2 regions of the Micromonospora sp. NBC_01392 genome follow, and region 2 is predicted to be linked to the other one. Evidence: riboswitches for the same ligand, from Rfam matches in the RefSeq annotation. Region 2 holds a riboswitch; the other holds the start of a gene.
The links. A riboswitch is a leader RNA that binds a small molecule or an ion and turns the genes downstream of it on or off. The one in region 2 is predicted to bind cyclic di-AMP.
Positions count from the first base shown of each region.

Region 1 (7,529 bases), 1.7 Mb from region 2:
CCGGCGCCGCGTCCGGCCTAGAGATAGGGGTCGAGCAGGGCGAGCACCGCAGCCGGGTCCTCGACGTGGGCGTGGTGGCCCAACCCGGGCAGGGTGGTCACCGGCACGCCGCACGCCGTGAGCTGCGCGTCCGTCACCATCGGATCCGTCTCGCCGCGCGCCAGCAGCACCGGCGCGTCGGCGGCGGCCAGCAGGGCGGGCATGTCGGGCTCACCCACCGCGAACGCGGCCGGATCCATGGCCAGCCGCCACCGTCCACCGCCCCGCTCGTCGCCGCCGGGGTGGCTCCGGTGCCCCCGGCCGTCCTCCCGCCGCAGCCCCGCGTCGACCACCGGGTGGCCGGGGGCGAACAGGCCGGCCAGCCCGGAGACCCGCAGGTAGCGGCGGGCCGCCTCGTCCCGGGTCGCGAACCAGGTCACCGGCCGGGCTGCCAACTCGTCCGCCTTGGCCAGTTCGGCCGGTGACCAGACCACCTTGATGCCCAGCCCGACCACCGCGTCGACCGGCAGGCCCCGCTGCCGTGCGGCGAGCGACAGCGCCACCACGCCACCGAGCGAGTGCCCGAGCAGCACCAGCCGGTCGTGCGGGCCGAGCCGGAGCGCGTCGAGCCCGTCCGCCACGCGCTGCGCCAGGGCCGCGAACGAGTACCCGGACCCCGGCAACGGCGGTGACCAGCCGTGGCCGGCCAGGTCGGGGGCGAGCCAACGCCCCTGCCAGCGACGCTCCAGCAGCGGCGCCCAGGGCAACCACACCTCGCCGGTGGCGCCCATACCGTGCAGGAGCACCAGGTGGCGGGTCCCCGTCGTATCGCCCATACGCCGCAGTCTGCCACCGCACGGACACCCCGCGCGAGACCACGCACGGCCGGCACCGCCCGGGCGAATGGAACGCGGTGATTGCCCTCGGACATCGGAGACACCACCGCGTCGTCCAGAACCTGGGCGCGGGCGGTGTCGACGCGTCGGGCATGCCGGACGTTGCTTGCGCTCGCAGCGCTACAAACTTGATGGCGTGGACGGGTCGCCGTCCTGACCCGTCCACGCCATCAAGTTCGCAGGCTCTGGAGCACTGACTGTCCGCACCGACATGCACAGCGTTCCAGTGCCTCACTGGGTGGGTTGTCCGGTTCGGCGGTGATGGGCGGCATGCTGGCGGCGGAATCGTCGACGGGGTCGCGGCGTTGTAGACGGGTGCACGGCCGAGGAAGGCAAGCGCCCGCCCGCCCTCTGGGAATGACGGTGGGACCCCGGTCGTTACACACACTCCCGGCGCCGCGACGAGGCCCCCCGCCCCGCGAGCAGCCATTCTTCTTGAGCGCCTGACGGTGCCCGCACCCCCGGTGCGTTGACCCCCGAATGGAGCCCCCCTCATGAACACGATGCTGCGTAAGAGCGTTCTGGGTATTGCTGGTCTGGCCTTCACCGGTGGTGTGTTCGCCGGTCCGATCGCCGGTCACGTCGAGTCCGCGCACGCCGCCACCGCCAGCAAGCCGGTTGCGGTGGCGAGTGTGCAGGGTGAGCAGTCCACGATCAACCTGAACGACGAGCAGACCGCCAACGTCAAGGCGATCATCGCCGCGACGAAGAAGGCCGGGCTGCCCGAGCGGGCCGCGGTGGTCTCGATCGCCACGGCGTTGCAGGAGTCGAAGCTGGAGAACCTGGGCCACCTCGGCGACCGCAACGACCACGACTCGCTGGGTCTGTTCCAGCAGCGCCCCTCCTCGGGTTGGGGCACCCCCGAGCAGATCACCGACCCGGAATACTCGACCCTGGCGTTCCTGAAGGGCCTGAAGCAGGTCGACGGCTGGCAGGACATGCCGCTGACCAAGGCCGCCCAGACCGTGCAGGTGTCGGCCTACCCGGATGCGTACGCCCAGTGGGAGAAGCAGGCCACCGACCTCGTCAACCAGCACTGGAACAGCTAAGACATGCAGAAGGCCGGCACCCCGGACAGGGGTGCCGGCCTTCGACGCGTACTCCTCAGGCGGAGTAGCCGCGAGTGGCCATCCAGTTCGCCAGGTCGATGGTGCTGATCCAGTACGACGGCAGCGACGGGTCGGCCGAGTCGGCGATCCGTACGGTTCGACCGTCGTTCTGGTAGCCGACCACGGCGATGTAGTGGCCGCCCGGGAACGAGTGCCAGCCGCCGTTGGTGTCGGTGGCGTCCCCGACGATGTTCGAGACCACCGCCCGGCCGTTGCGGACCGCGTTGACCACGTCGGCCTGGAGCCGGTCGATCTGCGCCTTGGTGGCCGTGCCGGGGATCATGCGGGTCCGGTACGGGTCGCCCTTGACCTGCTGGTTGAGCACCCGGGTGGTGTCCTCGGCCGAGTTGGTGCCCATCTCGGTGGTACCGAGCGCGACGGCGAGTGTGTCCTGGCTGCGCTCGATGCCGGCGGCGCTGAGCGCGTTCCGCACCGCGGCCGGGCCGCAGTAGTAGTAGGTGGTCTGCGCCTGGTAGTCGTAGTCGAGCACCTTGCTCGACGGCGGCTTCGGCGTGGCCTTGCGGGTGGTGTCCGGGTCGGCGACCTTCGCCGACGGCGAGGCCGTGGGCGAGGCGCTGGGCGAGCGGCGGGGCGACGCGCTGGACGACGCGCTCGGCGAGGCGCTCGGCGACGGGACGGCGAGGCGCGCCTCGCTGCGGCTGGCGGTGTCGCCGAGGCGGGAGCCGAGTTCCGCCACCGCGGCGGTGTTCTCCTGCCGGGTCGGCGCGTCGTCGGTGGCGGTCAGCGCGGCGCCGGTGCCGCCGGCCAGCACGAGGGCCGCCGCCGAACCGGCGATGATCTGGTACGGACGCTCGGTCGCGAGGCGACGCAGGTGGCGCTTCAGGTGGTACTTCACGGGTTTCCTCCACGGGGTGGGCGGCACGCGTCAACCCCGCGCGTGGAGGAACTCACACGCGCTGGCGGGCGGGGCGGCCGCGGGAAGTCGCCCGGATGCCGGGCGGGACGGGGTCGGAAGCGCGTCGCGTCAGGCGAGCGCCGGCACCCCGGGGCCGTGGAGGCGGGGAGACGTTCGGGGGGTGGTGGGCACGGGAATGGAACTCCTTCCGTGGCCGCCGACCGGGTTAGCTGACGGATTCGGGCGGGAAGTACGCCCTACCGCGGCCGTGGGCTCGCGGATTCACCCCGGTGTTGCGTTGGGTCCCCGGTTCGTATGCACGATTAGGCGGGTCGGCGCGGCGTCGCCATCTGCGATCGGGAACCGCACCGGACGCGCCGACACTACCGGCGGGTACACGCCCTGCCAAGCGCTCTCAGCTGCTTAAACGTCCTCGACGACTACGGATTCGGAACAGCCGGTCACCGACCTCCCTCAATGGGACAAGCGGCCACGTCGGCGCCGTGCGGCAGGAAGCGGACATCCGGCCGACGGAGAATCGGGCAGCGGGCGCAGCAGGGGCCATCGATCCGGCCGGTCGCCGGCGGTCGGTACCGGTGACCGGCCTCACCGGTTTCGGGTAACGATTCGGTCGACGTGCTTCCCGGGGCCGCTCAGCCGACGCGGGCCGGACGCCACCGGGCCCCCCGCACCGCCGACGGGACCGGGACGCGGCTCGCCGTCGAGACGCGGGACGTGGGCACCGGCCGCAGCGCCGTGGCCGCCGCGTACGCCTCGACGGCGAGCGTCCGGGCCGCCTCGGCGGCCAGTTCGGCGTCCCGCCACGCCAGGCGTTCCCGCTCGGCGGCCGTCTCCCAGCCGGCCCGCCGCCCGTCGCGGACGGTCCGGGCCAGCACGATCTCCTGCTCGGCCGGGTGCCGGCGCGGGTCCCACCCGTTGCGGTGGGCCAGCACGTCGGCGAGCTGGCGGGCGGTCAGCTCCCCCCGCCAGTGCGCCGTCATGGCGGCGTGGTGCAGCCAGCGTTCGCGCGCCGCGTACTCGGCGGGGGTGTGGGGTGTGTGCGGGGTGGGCAGCGCGCCGGCGCCGGCCAGGCGGCGGGCGGCGGCGTCCGCCTCGTCGTAGGCCGTCCAGGCCCGGTCGGCCTCGCTCTGGGCGGCCAACCACTGCTCGCGACGGCGACGGGCGGTCTGCGCGGCCCCGGCGGCGGCCACCGCCACCTCGTCGGCGTAGCGGGCCAGGTCGGCGCGGTGGAGCGCCTCCGCGTCGACCGGTTCGGGTGCCGGCTCACCCGCGCCGTCGCGTTCCGGTCGGGCGACCAGCACGGCGAGCAGGACGAGGGCGAGCACGGTCAGCGCCGACCAGATGGCGGCGGCCTCGGGGACGGCGGTGAGGAAATTGAGGAGAACGGTCTGCGACATGGTCGGCACCTCACGGGAGACAGTGGCGGGTAACTCCGCACGGCCGGTCCGGGGCGGGGCGCGGCCGGAGTTCGGGCGCCGCCGGGCCGCCGAGGCGGTGCGGGGTGAGGTTCGGTGGGCGCGGTCACGGGCCGGGCCCGTGGCGGGTCAGCGGGCGGGCGGGGCCCGCGGACCGGCCGGAGCCGGCGGCTGGCCGACCGGGAACGGGTGCCGCCCGGTCGGGGGCGGGACATCGCCCACCGGCTGCGGCTCGGGAACGCCGACGCGGCTCCGCTGCCGATCGACGACGGGGACGCCCTGCCGCTCGACGACGGTGTCGCCCTGCCGCTCGACGACGGTGTCGCCCTGCCGCTCGGTGACACTGCCGTTCGGCCGTTCGGCGGCGGCGTCGGCCCGCAACCCGGCGACCGGGCCGGCCGCCGCGGGTGCGATCGGGGACCCGCCGGTCGGCAGCGTGGCGGCGCCCAGCGAACAGGCGACGACCACGGCCAGGCTGGCCAGCATCCGTGCGACCCAGCGCGCCACCCACCACACGGGACAGGTGAGCGCGATCGGAGCCACGGGAACAAATTACCGCCGATCCGGGCACGGCGCATCGTCGCCCGGCGTGTCGCGACGCCGTTGACCAGGGTGGACCGCTCAGTCCGGCCGGCGCCGCCCGGCGTACTCGATCGACGGGTCCGGCTCCCCGGCGGACGCCGCGCCGGTGTCGTCGGCGGCCGCGCGCGGTGCGGGCACGCCCGGTGCCGGCGCGGCGGCGGCCGGACCGCCGCGGGCCCGGCGCGACGGGCCGAGGCGGCGCATCATCGGCTCCTCCACCCAGCGGTGCAGCACGGCGGCGAGCGCCAGGGTGAGCAGCAGGAAGCCGAGCACCGCGAGCGGGCCCCGCCACCCGGGCAGCCCGGTCCCCCAGTCCCCGGTGAGCCGCAGCACGGTCACCATGACCAGCACGTGGACCAGGTAGAACGCGAACGAGACCTCACCGAGCCAGAGCATCGGCCGGGACCGCCACGGGGTCCGCCGGCCACGCACGTCGGCATCCGCCGCCGCGGTGATGACCAGCAGGTACGCGACGGCGAGCAGCGCCGCCCAGAACTCGGCCCGGATCCACAGCGCGGCGACCACCCAGGTGGCGACGAAGGCCAGGCTGGCCGTGGTCAGCCCGGGGCCACGCCAGCGGTGGCGGCGCATCAGCTCGGCCGCCGCCGCCCCCATCCAGAACTCGAACGAGCGGGTGACCGGGAAGATCTGCGTGAACCACCACCGCTGCTCCTCGGGCACCAGGTGCTGGCCCGGCCAGAGCGCCAGGATGAGCAGCGGCGCGGCGACCAGCACGGCCCGGAGCACGCCGGTACGCGCCCGGCGCAGCCACGGCACCACCAGCGGCAGGCACAGGTAGAAGGCCAGCTCGCAGGAGAGCGACCAGCTCACGTTGTTGATGCTGTAGAAGTAGCCGTTGAGCGGGATCCACGCCTGGACCAGGAACAGGTTCCCGATCGCGGCCCACGGCAGCACCGGGTCGGCGAACCAGGCCGCCACGGCCAGCGCCGCCAGGAACGTCACCACGTGGTTCGGGTAGATCTTGGCCGCCCGGCGGCGCAGGAACGTCCACCCCGACTCGCCGTCCCGGTACGACCAGACGAGCACGAAGCCACTGAGGATGAAGAAGAACTCGACGCCGGAGAGCCCGAGGCTGAAGACCTTGCCCATCACCGCCTGCCACTGCGGCTCCGCGATGATCCGCATGGTGCCCGCGTGGAAGCCGAAGACCAGCAGGGCCCCGATCCACCGCAGCCCGGTCAGCGACGGCAGACGCGGAGCACGGGTGGTGGTCGGGGCGCTGGTCATCCCGGGCACCTTACCGGGTGGCCGGGGGCGCGTTCCGGCGCGGCGACGTCCGGGCCGGTCCCGGCGGGCGGCGGATAGGATTTCCGTTCCCGCGCGGCGGGGCCCCACCGGGCCCGCCGGGCCCGTACGGAAGGTGAGCAACCGGATGCACCAGCGGATCCTCCTCCGCGCCCGCAAGGGCCCGTTCGACGTCCTGACGCCCGAGGAGACCTTCGCCGGCAACTGGATCAGCGACAACACCGGCAACCTGGTCTTCAGCCACGCCGCGAACAAGCTGCTGGCCACCTCCACGGCGGAGGTCACGTCGACCCGGAAGCTCGCCGACCCGCGCGACGCCGACGAGATCAACGAACGGTACGACGTCTTCGTCATCCCGCTGGCCAACGCGTTCCGGCGCAGCTTCATCAACCGCCTCGAACCGATGACCCGGCTGATCGAGCGGCTGAAGATCCCGGTGGTGGTCCTCGGCGTCGGCGTGCAGACGAACGTCGACGGCGACCGGGAGTACCTCCGCCAGATCGACGAGCCGGTGAGCGCGTTCTGCCGGGCCGTGCTCGACCGGTCGCACAGCATCGGGGTGCGCGGCGAGATCACCGAGAGCTACCTGCGTACGCTCGGTTTCTCCGCGGTGGAGCAGATCGGCTGCCCGTCGATGTTCCTGCACGGGGACACGTTCACGCTGGAGAAGACCCGGCCGGAGCTGACCACCGACGACCGGATCGCGCTGACCATCTCCCCGTACGTCTCGTCGATGGCCCCCGTCGTCCGCCGCCACCGGGAGCGCTACCCGAACCTGTGCTACGTGCCGCAGGACCTGCGCACGCTCGGCACGCTGCTCTACGGCGACGCGCCCGAGCACCGGGGCAAGCACAGCGAGATGCCGCTGCACACCTCGCACCCGCTCTTCGTCGAGGACAAGGTGCGGATGTTCGTCGACCCGTGGACCTGGATGGCGCACCTGTCCGGCTTCGACTTCAACTTCGGCACCCGCATCCACGGCACCATCACGGCGCTGATCGCCGGCACGCCCGGCTACCTGTTCGCGCACGACTCGCGCACCCTGGAGCTGGCCCGGTACTTCGGCATCCCGCACCGGATCATGCGGGACGTGCCGGCCGACGTCGACGCCGCCGACCTCTACGCCGAGGCCGACTACACCGCGCTGACCGAGGGCCACAAGGCCCGCTTCGACACCATCACCGCGTTCCTGGCCAAGCACGACCTCGGCACCTCGTTCGCCGACGGCGACAGCGCCGCGGCGTTCGACAGGCGGGTCGCGGAGACCGAGTTCCCACCGGCGGTCCGCCCGGCCGCCGCCACCGGACCGGCCGAGCTGCTGACCCGCATCCAGCGGCTCCACGACGAGAACCGCCGGCTCGCCGACACCGTGCGCACGCTGCGCGCGCAGGGGCTGCGCGAGCGG
Region 1 is NZ_CP109549.1:2,528,861-2,536,389, reverse strand. Features, by position in the region: gene OG767_RS11635 (CDP-glycerol glycerophosphotransferase family protein) at 1-21, shown strand, start outside; gene OG767_RS11630 (alpha/beta fold hydrolase) at 18-815, opposite strand; gene OG767_RS11625 (hypothetical protein) at 1,370-1,924, shown strand; gene OG767_RS11620 (C39 family peptidase) at 1,980-2,840, opposite strand; cyclic di-AMP (ydaO/yuaA leader) riboswitch at 3,041-3,180, opposite strand; gene OG767_RS11615 (hypothetical protein) at 3,494-4,258, opposite strand; gene OG767_RS11610 (hypothetical protein) at 4,406-4,819, opposite strand; gene OG767_RS11605 (acyltransferase family protein) at 4,898-6,106, opposite strand; gene OG767_RS11600 (polysaccharide pyruvyl transferase family protein) at 6,252-7,529, shown strand, end outside.
Region 1: another riboswitch for cyclic di-AMP. It lies ahead of OG767_RS11620 (C39 family peptidase); the one in region 2 lies ahead of OG767_RS04070 (coiled-coil domain-containing protein).

Region 2 (7,529 bases):
GACCCTGACGCCGGAGCGGGTGGTCGCGGGTCCCACCGTCACCCACATCCGCTACCGCGTGCCGCGCTGACCGCCACGCAGCACGCCGGGCCGGCCCGAAGGCCGGCCCGGTGGGGTGTGCGAGCGTACGTCAGCTCTTGAAGGCGTCCTTGATCTTCTCGCCGGCCTGCTTGAGCTTGGCGCCGGCCTGGTCGTTGCGGCCCTCGGCCTCGAGGCGCTCGTTGTCGGTCGCCCGGCCGATGCCCTCCTTGACCTTGCCCGCGGTGTCCTGGGAAGCGTTGTCGATCTTGTCGTCGAGACCCATCGGAACCTCCAGCTCAACAGTTGCGTGACGACAACGAGTTACCCAAGCGGTCGCCCGCCCAACCATGCCGGTGCCCGGCGTCACCCGATCGGGCGAAAGCGCCGCAGTCGCAGGCTGTTCGCCACCACGAACACCGACGAGAAGGCCATCGCCGCGCCCGCGAGCATCGGGTTGAGCAGCCCGGCGGCGGCCAGCGGCAGCGCGGCCACGTTGTAGGCGAACGCCCAGAACAGGTTGCCCTTGATGATCGTCAACGTGCGGCGGGAGAGCCGGATGGCGTCCGCCGCGGCCAGCAGGTCGCCCCGCACCAGCGTCAGGTCGGCGGCCTCGATGGCCACGTCGGTGCCGGTGCCCATGGCCAGCCCGAGGTCGGCGCGGGCCAGCGCGGCGGCGTCGTTGACCCCGTCCCCGACCATGGCCACCACCCGGCCCTCGCCCTGGAGCCGCTCGACCACGGCCACCTTGTCGGCGGGCAGCACCTCCGCGATCACCTCGTCGATGCCCACCTCGGCGGCCACCGCTCCGGCCACGGTGGCGTTGTCGCCGGTGAGCAGCACCGGGGTGAGCCCCAGGCCGCGCAGCCGGTCGACCGCCGCCCGGCTGGTCGGCTTCACCGCGTCGGCCACCGCGAGCACGCCCCGGGCCCGCCCGTCCCAGCCGGCCAGGACCGCCGTGCGGCCGGCGGCCTCCGCGCCGGTCGCGGCGCGCACGACCTCCTCGGGTACGTCGAGACCGCGCTCCCGCAGCAGTCGGAGCCGCCCGACCACCACGCTCCGGCCGTCGACCGTGCCGGTCACGCCGAGCCCTTCGGCGTTCGCGAAATCGACGACGGCGGGCGTCGGACCGGCCTCGGCCGCGCCCTCGGCGACCGCCCGCGCGATCGGGTGCTCGGAGGCCGCCTCCAGCGCGCCGGCCAGCCGGAGCAGCTCGCCGGCGTCCTCGCCGTCGGCGGGCAGCACCTCGGCCAGCGTCATCCGGCCGGTGGTGACGGTGCCGGTCTTGTCCAGCACCACGGTGTCCACCCGGCGGGTGGACTCCAGCACCTCCGGTCCCTTGATCAGCACGCCGAGCTGCGCGCCGCGCCCGGTGCCGACCAGCAGCGCGGTCGGGGTGGCCAGGCCGAGCGCGCAGGGGCACGCGATGATCAGCACGGCCACGGCGGCGGTGAACGCGGCGGTGGGCCCAGCGCCGGTGCCGAGCCACCAGCCCAGCGTGCCGGCGGCCAGGGCGATCACGATCGGCACGAACACGCCGGAGATCCGGTCGGCGAGGCGCTGCACCGCCGCCTTGCCGGTCTGCGCCTGTTCCACCAGCCGGGCCATCTGGGCGAGTTGGGTGTCGCCGCCGATCCGGGTGGCCCGGACCACCAGCCGGCCGCCGGCGTTGACGGTGGCGCCCACCACGGCGTCGCCCGGCCCGACCTCGACCGGCACCGACTCGCCGGTGAGCATGCTGGCGTCGACCGCCGAGGTGCCCTCCTCGACCACGCCGTCGGTGGCGATCTTCTCGCCGGGCCGGACCACGAACCGGTCGGCGACCGCGAGCTGGTCGACCGGGATCCGGACCTCCTGCCCGCCGCGCAGCACGGCCACGTCCTTCGCGCCCAGCTCCAGCAGGGCCCGCAGCGCGGAGCCGGCGGTGCGCTTGGCGCGGGCCTCGAAGTAGCGCCCGGCCAGGATGAAGACGGTCACCCCGGCGGCGGCCTCCAGGTAGATGTTGCCGGCGCCGTCGCCGCGGGTGATGTCGAACCGGAACGGGTGCGTCATCCCGGGCATCCCGGCGTCGCCGAGGAAGAGCGCCCAGAGCGACCAGCCGAACGCGGCCAGCGTGCCGAGCGAGACCAGTGTGTCCATGGTCGCCGCGCCGTGCCGCAGGTTGACCAGCGCGGCCCGGTGGAACGGCAGCCCGCCCCAGACCACCACCGGCGCGGCCAGCGTGAGCGAGGCCCACTGCCAGTAGTCGAACTGCCAGGCCGGCACCATCGCCAGCACGATCACCGGCAGCGTCAGCACGGCGGACACCCACAGCCGGGTACGCGCCATCCGCAGCTCGTCGACCGGCTCGGCGGCCGTGACCTCCCCGGCGCGGGCGGGCGGCGGCGGCACCTCGGCCGTGTAGCCGGTCTTCTCCACGGTGGCGATCAGGTCGGCCGGCGCGATGTCGTCGGCGTACCGGACGGTGGCCTTCTCGGTGGCGTAGTTCACCGTGGCCTCGACGCCGTCCATCCGGTTGAGCTTCTTCTCGATCCGGGCGGCGCAGGACGCGCAGGTCATGCCGCCGATCGCGAGTTCGATCAGGTTCGGCGCGGTCGGCAGCGTCTTTCCCGTGGTGGTCATCGCGACACCTCCCCGGTCAACTGTGCCCGTGCCCCGGCGTGCCGTGTCCGGCGTCCGGGGTCGGTGCGGTGGTGGGTGCCGGCGCGGGCTGAGCGCCGGCCAGGACGGTGAACTCGGCGGTGTGCACCGCGTCGCCGTGGCGGAAGTCCAGGTAGAGACGGTACGCCCCGGCGGACGGCACCTCGGCCGCGAACGTGACCGCCGGCCCGGCGGGCGTGCGCCCGTCGTCGGGCGTGCCTTCCGGGTGCACGTGCAGGTAGGCCAGGTCGCCCTGGCGCAGCGCCACCAGGTGCCCGTACGCGCCGAGGTAGGGCTGGAGGTCGGTGACCGGGCGACCGGCACGGCTGACGGTGAGCGTGAGCCGGCTGGTGCGGCCGGGCTCCGGCGTGCCGGTGAGCGTGACCGTGTAGCCGTCGACCGTGGCGGTGGTGGCCGGCGCCGGCAGCGGCCGGGCGGCCAGCGGGCCGGGGACGGTGACGTCGACGCCGAGCGTCAGCGGCTCGCCGCCGGTCGGCGTGAAGTCGGCGAACGCCCGCCAGACGCCGGGCCCGGCGAGCGGCGAGGCGACCCGCCAGGTGCCGTCGGCGGCCAGCTCCGGGTGCACGTGCCGGAAGCCGGACAGGTCGCGGCGGGCGACGATCAGGTGCATGCGCTTGTCGTGCGCCACGTCGTAGCGGGTGACCGGTGCGCCGTCCGGGCCGGTGATCCGGAACGCGAACTCGCCGGCCGGGGCGGTCACCGGCTGGAGCGTGTAGCCCCGCTCGGAGACCAGCAGGCCGCCGGGCAGGTGCGCGTCGCCGGCGCTCTCGTCGCCGTGGCCGGCGGCTCCGTGGTCGGTGTCGGTGGTGTCGTGTCGGGTCTCGGCGGCCGGGGCGACGGGACCGGCCACGTGACCGATCCCGTACGCCCCGGCGAACACCGCCGCGAGGCCGAGCGCGAAGCCACTCAGCTTCGTCGCCGTGTTCATGGTGCCTCCTCGGTTCTGCGGGTCCGCGGACCCGTCACGCCCCGGCGAGGTCGTAGCCGGCCTCGTCGACGGCGGCGCGCACGGCGTCCGCGTCCAGTGTTTCCTGGCTGGTGACGGTGACCCGGCCGGTGGCCAGGTCGACCTGGACGTCGGTGACGCCCGGCAGCGCGCTCAGCTCGGTGCTGACCGCGGTGACGCAGTGCCCGCAGGTCATGCCCCGCACCTGGTAGGTGGTGTCCATCTCGCCCTCCGATCTGATACCCATACCCCCTGGGGGTACGAGTCGAACGGTATCATACCCCCGAGGGGTACGGTATCCTCGACGCATGACCACGCCGTCCACCCCGGTCCGGGGCTACACCGCCAGCAAGGACCAACTGCTCGCGCGGCTCCGCCGCATCGAGGGGCAGGTCCGGGGCATCGAGAAGATGGTCGAGGACGACCGTTACTGCATCGACGTGCTGACCCAGATCTCCGCCATCCAGGCCGCGCTGGACAAGGTCGCACTGGGCCTGCTCGACGGCCACGCCCGGCACTGCATGCACGAGGGCGCCGCCGAGGGCCGAGCCGACGAGATGGCAACCGAAATGATGGCCGCCGTGGGCCGCCTCATGAAACGCGGCTGACCCACCCCACCCCACCCCACCCCACCCCACCCCGCCGATCTTGCAGTTGCGGCCCTCGAAACGCCCTGTTCGCGCCGTTTGCCAGGGCCACAACTCCAAGATCGCGCAGGTGGGGTGGCTACCATGACCCGGGCGGCGACCCCGGGCGTGGGCAGGACGCGTCCGCGCCGGGCCGGTGGACGACCGGGCCGGTGAACCGGTGCGCCGCGATTCGTAGGGAGAGCCACCGTGGGCGCCGACCACACCCGTCCCGCCCCCGCCGCGCCGCCGGGCGTACGCCGGCTCCTGCTCGCGACCGTGGTGCCGCTCTTCGTGCTCACCGTGCTCGCGGCGCTGGTGCTCTGGCCCCGGGGCGGCGGCCCGGAGCGGGCCGAAGCCGAGAACGTGCCACGCCACCACGGCACGGTGACCCGGGTGGTGACCGAGCCCTGCCCGCCCACGCCGGAGGCCCCCGAGGGCGGCGGCGGCCGGTGCGGCACCGTGACGGTCGCCGCGGAGCAGGGCCCGGACGCCGGCCGGCAGGTCGAGATGCCGATCCCGGACGGGCCCGGCGCACCACGCGTCGAGGTCGGCGACGAGGTGATCCTGGTCGAGCTGACCGACCCGGCCGACCCGTCGGTGAAGGCGTACAACATCGCCGAGCACCAGCGCGCCACGCCGTTGATCTGGCTGGTGGCGCTCTTCGCCGCCGCGATCGTGGCGTTCGGGCGCTGGCGTGGGCTGGCCGCGTTGGGCGGGCTGGTGGCGAGCTTCGCCATCCTGCTCGGTTTCGTGCTGCCCGGCATCGGCGCCGGCCGGTCCCCGCTGCCGGTGGCGATCGTCGGCGCCGCGCTGATCATGTTCGTGGTGCTCTACCTGACCCACGGGATCACTGCGCAGACGTCGGTCGCGGTGCTCGGCACGCTCGGCAGCCTGGTGGTCACCGGCGTGCTGGGCACGCTCGCCACCGCCGCCACCCACCTGACCGGCTTCGGCAGCGAGGACGCCACCACGCTCTCCATGTTCCAGGGCGGCGTGGACCTGCACGGGCTGCTGCTGGCCGGCATCATCATCGGCTCGTTGGGCGTGCTGGACGACGTCACGGTCACCCAGGCGGCCACCGTCACCGAGCTGGCGCACGCCAACCCCGACCTGTCCCGGCGGCAGCTCTACCGGGCGGCCACCCGGGTGGGCCGGGCGCACATCGCGTCCACTGTCAACACCATCGTGCTGGCGTACGCGGGCGCCTCGCTGCCGCTGCTGCTCCTGCTGGTGGCCGACTCCCGCCCGGTGAGCGAGATCCTCACCAGCGAGTTCCTGGCCCAGGAGATCGTCCGCAGCGCGGTGGCGACGCTCGGTCTGATCGCCGCCGTACCGCTCACCACCGCGCTGGCCGCGGTCGTGGCCACCGCCGGACGGCGCGGGCCGGCGGCCGGGGCGTCGCCGCCACCGCCGGACCGGCCCCCGGCGGCCCGCGGCGAGGCGCTGGAGGCGCTCGGCGGGACGCCGGCCGAACGGTGGCCCGGCCGCCGGGGAAGTACGGATGTCGCATGGTGACACTCCGCAGCGTGACGGCGCGCGGGAAACGCGATGCTGGTCACGCTGGGCAATGTCGAATTCTCGCGATTGGTCGGCTTCCGGGCGTAGATCCTCGGTCGGCATCTCGGGTAACCTCGCTGCCGGTCACCGCCGAAGGCGCGCACCGGCGCCTGCGGTGCCGCCGCCCAATCGCCTCCGGGCGAGCCGGGGAACCAGGTACATGGGGTGAATCCGCGTCAGCGGTAGGGGCCGCTTCCGTCCCGAACCCGTCAGCTAACCCGGTCGGCGGCCGACGGAAGGGAACACTGTGACGGCACCCCTGCGCCGCTGCTTGACACCCGTGGTGGCCGTGCTCGCCGCGCTCGCCGTGCTGGTCGGGCCAACCCCGGCGTCGGCGGCCCCGCACACCGCCGCCCCCAACCCCTCGGGGCACTCGGAGGACGACGACCCACCGCTGATCAGCGAGGCCGTCACCGCCGCCAACCGGGCCTACCTCCAGGCCAAGTCCAAGCTGGACACGTCGCGCAAACGGCAGCTCAAGCTCGCGCTCGAGGTGAAGGCGGCGCAGAACGAACTCGACGCGCTCAGCCCGCAGGTCACCGAGATCGCCGCGCAGTCCTACCGCACCGGTCGGGTCGGTGCGATGGCGATGCTGCTGGAGAGCGACTCGCCCGACTCGTTCGTCCGCCGGGCCAGCGCCCTGGACGAACTCAACCTGTTCAACGGGCAGCGGCTCGCCGCCATCAACGCGGTGAAGACGCGCGCCGAGCAGGCCAAGATCGCGCTCGACGCCGAGGTGCGCGAGCAGGAGAAGCAGACGAACGCGATGGCCCGCGAGAAGGTCGAGGCGCAGAAGGCGCTGAAGCTGGTCGGCGGGCTGGACTTCACCGGTGGCCTGGTCTCGGCCACCTCGCCGGTTGCCAAGATCGGCCCCGGCCGCACCGCCGACGGCGGGTGGAGGTCCGAGTCGTGCAGCGAGAACGACCCGACCACCTCCGGCTGCGTCACGCCGCGCACGCTGCACGCGTACAAGGAGGTCAAGCGCGCCGGCTTCAACCGCTTCGTGGGCTGCTACCGCCCCGGCGGGCCGTGGGAGCACCCCAAGGGCAAGGCGTGCGACTGGTCGTTGCAGAACAGCGGCTTCTCGCCGTGGCACAACAACGACACCCGCCGGTACGGCAACGAGGTGGCCGCCTTCCTCATCCGTAACGCCGACCGGTTGGGCATCTACTACGTGATCTGGAACCGGCAGATCTGGTTCCCGGCGACCGGCTGGAGTTCCTACAGCGGGCCGTCGAACCACACCGACCACGTTCACATGTCACTGCTCTGACGCGTACGCGGGAAGGGGCCGCCCGGAGGCGGCCCCTTCTGTGTCCGGGGGTGGTCAGCCGGCGAGCGCCGGGTCCGCCGGTGCGGCCGGCGCGGGCACCGGGGCCGAGGACTGCGCCACCGTCCGCACCTCGCCGCCGCTGAGCCGGTACGACATGCCGGCCACCGCGCACGCTCCGGCGGCCACCCGCTCGGCGAGCACCGTCGAGCGGGCCAGCAGCGTCTCCACGGTCTGCGCGATGTGGATGTCGATGATGCCGTCGAGGTCGGTGACCTCCTGCCGGGCGGCCCGGAGCAGGCTGGGCGACACGGCGTCCACCACCGCGCCCAGGTGCCCGGCCGGCGCGGAGCCGGTGCGGACCGCCTCGCGGGCCGCCTGGACCGCGCCGCACGAGTCGTGGCCGAGCACCACCACGAGCGGCGTGCCGAGCACGGTCACCGCGTAC
Region 2 is NZ_CP109549.1:852,669-860,197, reverse strand. Features, by position in the region: gene OG767_RS04105 (dihydrofolate reductase family protein) at 1-70, shown strand, start outside; gene OG767_RS04100 (CsbD family protein) at 131-304, opposite strand; gene OG767_RS04095 (heavy metal translocating P-type ATPase) at 385-2,640, opposite strand; gene OG767_RS04090 (hypothetical protein) at 2,657-3,607, opposite strand; gene OG767_RS04085 (heavy-metal-associated domain-containing protein) at 3,642-3,848, opposite strand; gene OG767_RS04080 (metal-sensitive transcriptional regulator) at 3,934-4,233, shown strand; gene OG767_RS04075 (YibE/F family protein) at 4,462-5,769, shown strand; cyclic di-AMP (ydaO/yuaA leader) riboswitch at 5,924-6,055, shown strand; gene OG767_RS04070 (coiled-coil domain-containing protein) at 6,059-7,084, shown strand; gene OG767_RS04065 (carbonic anhydrase) at 7,139-7,529, opposite strand, start outside.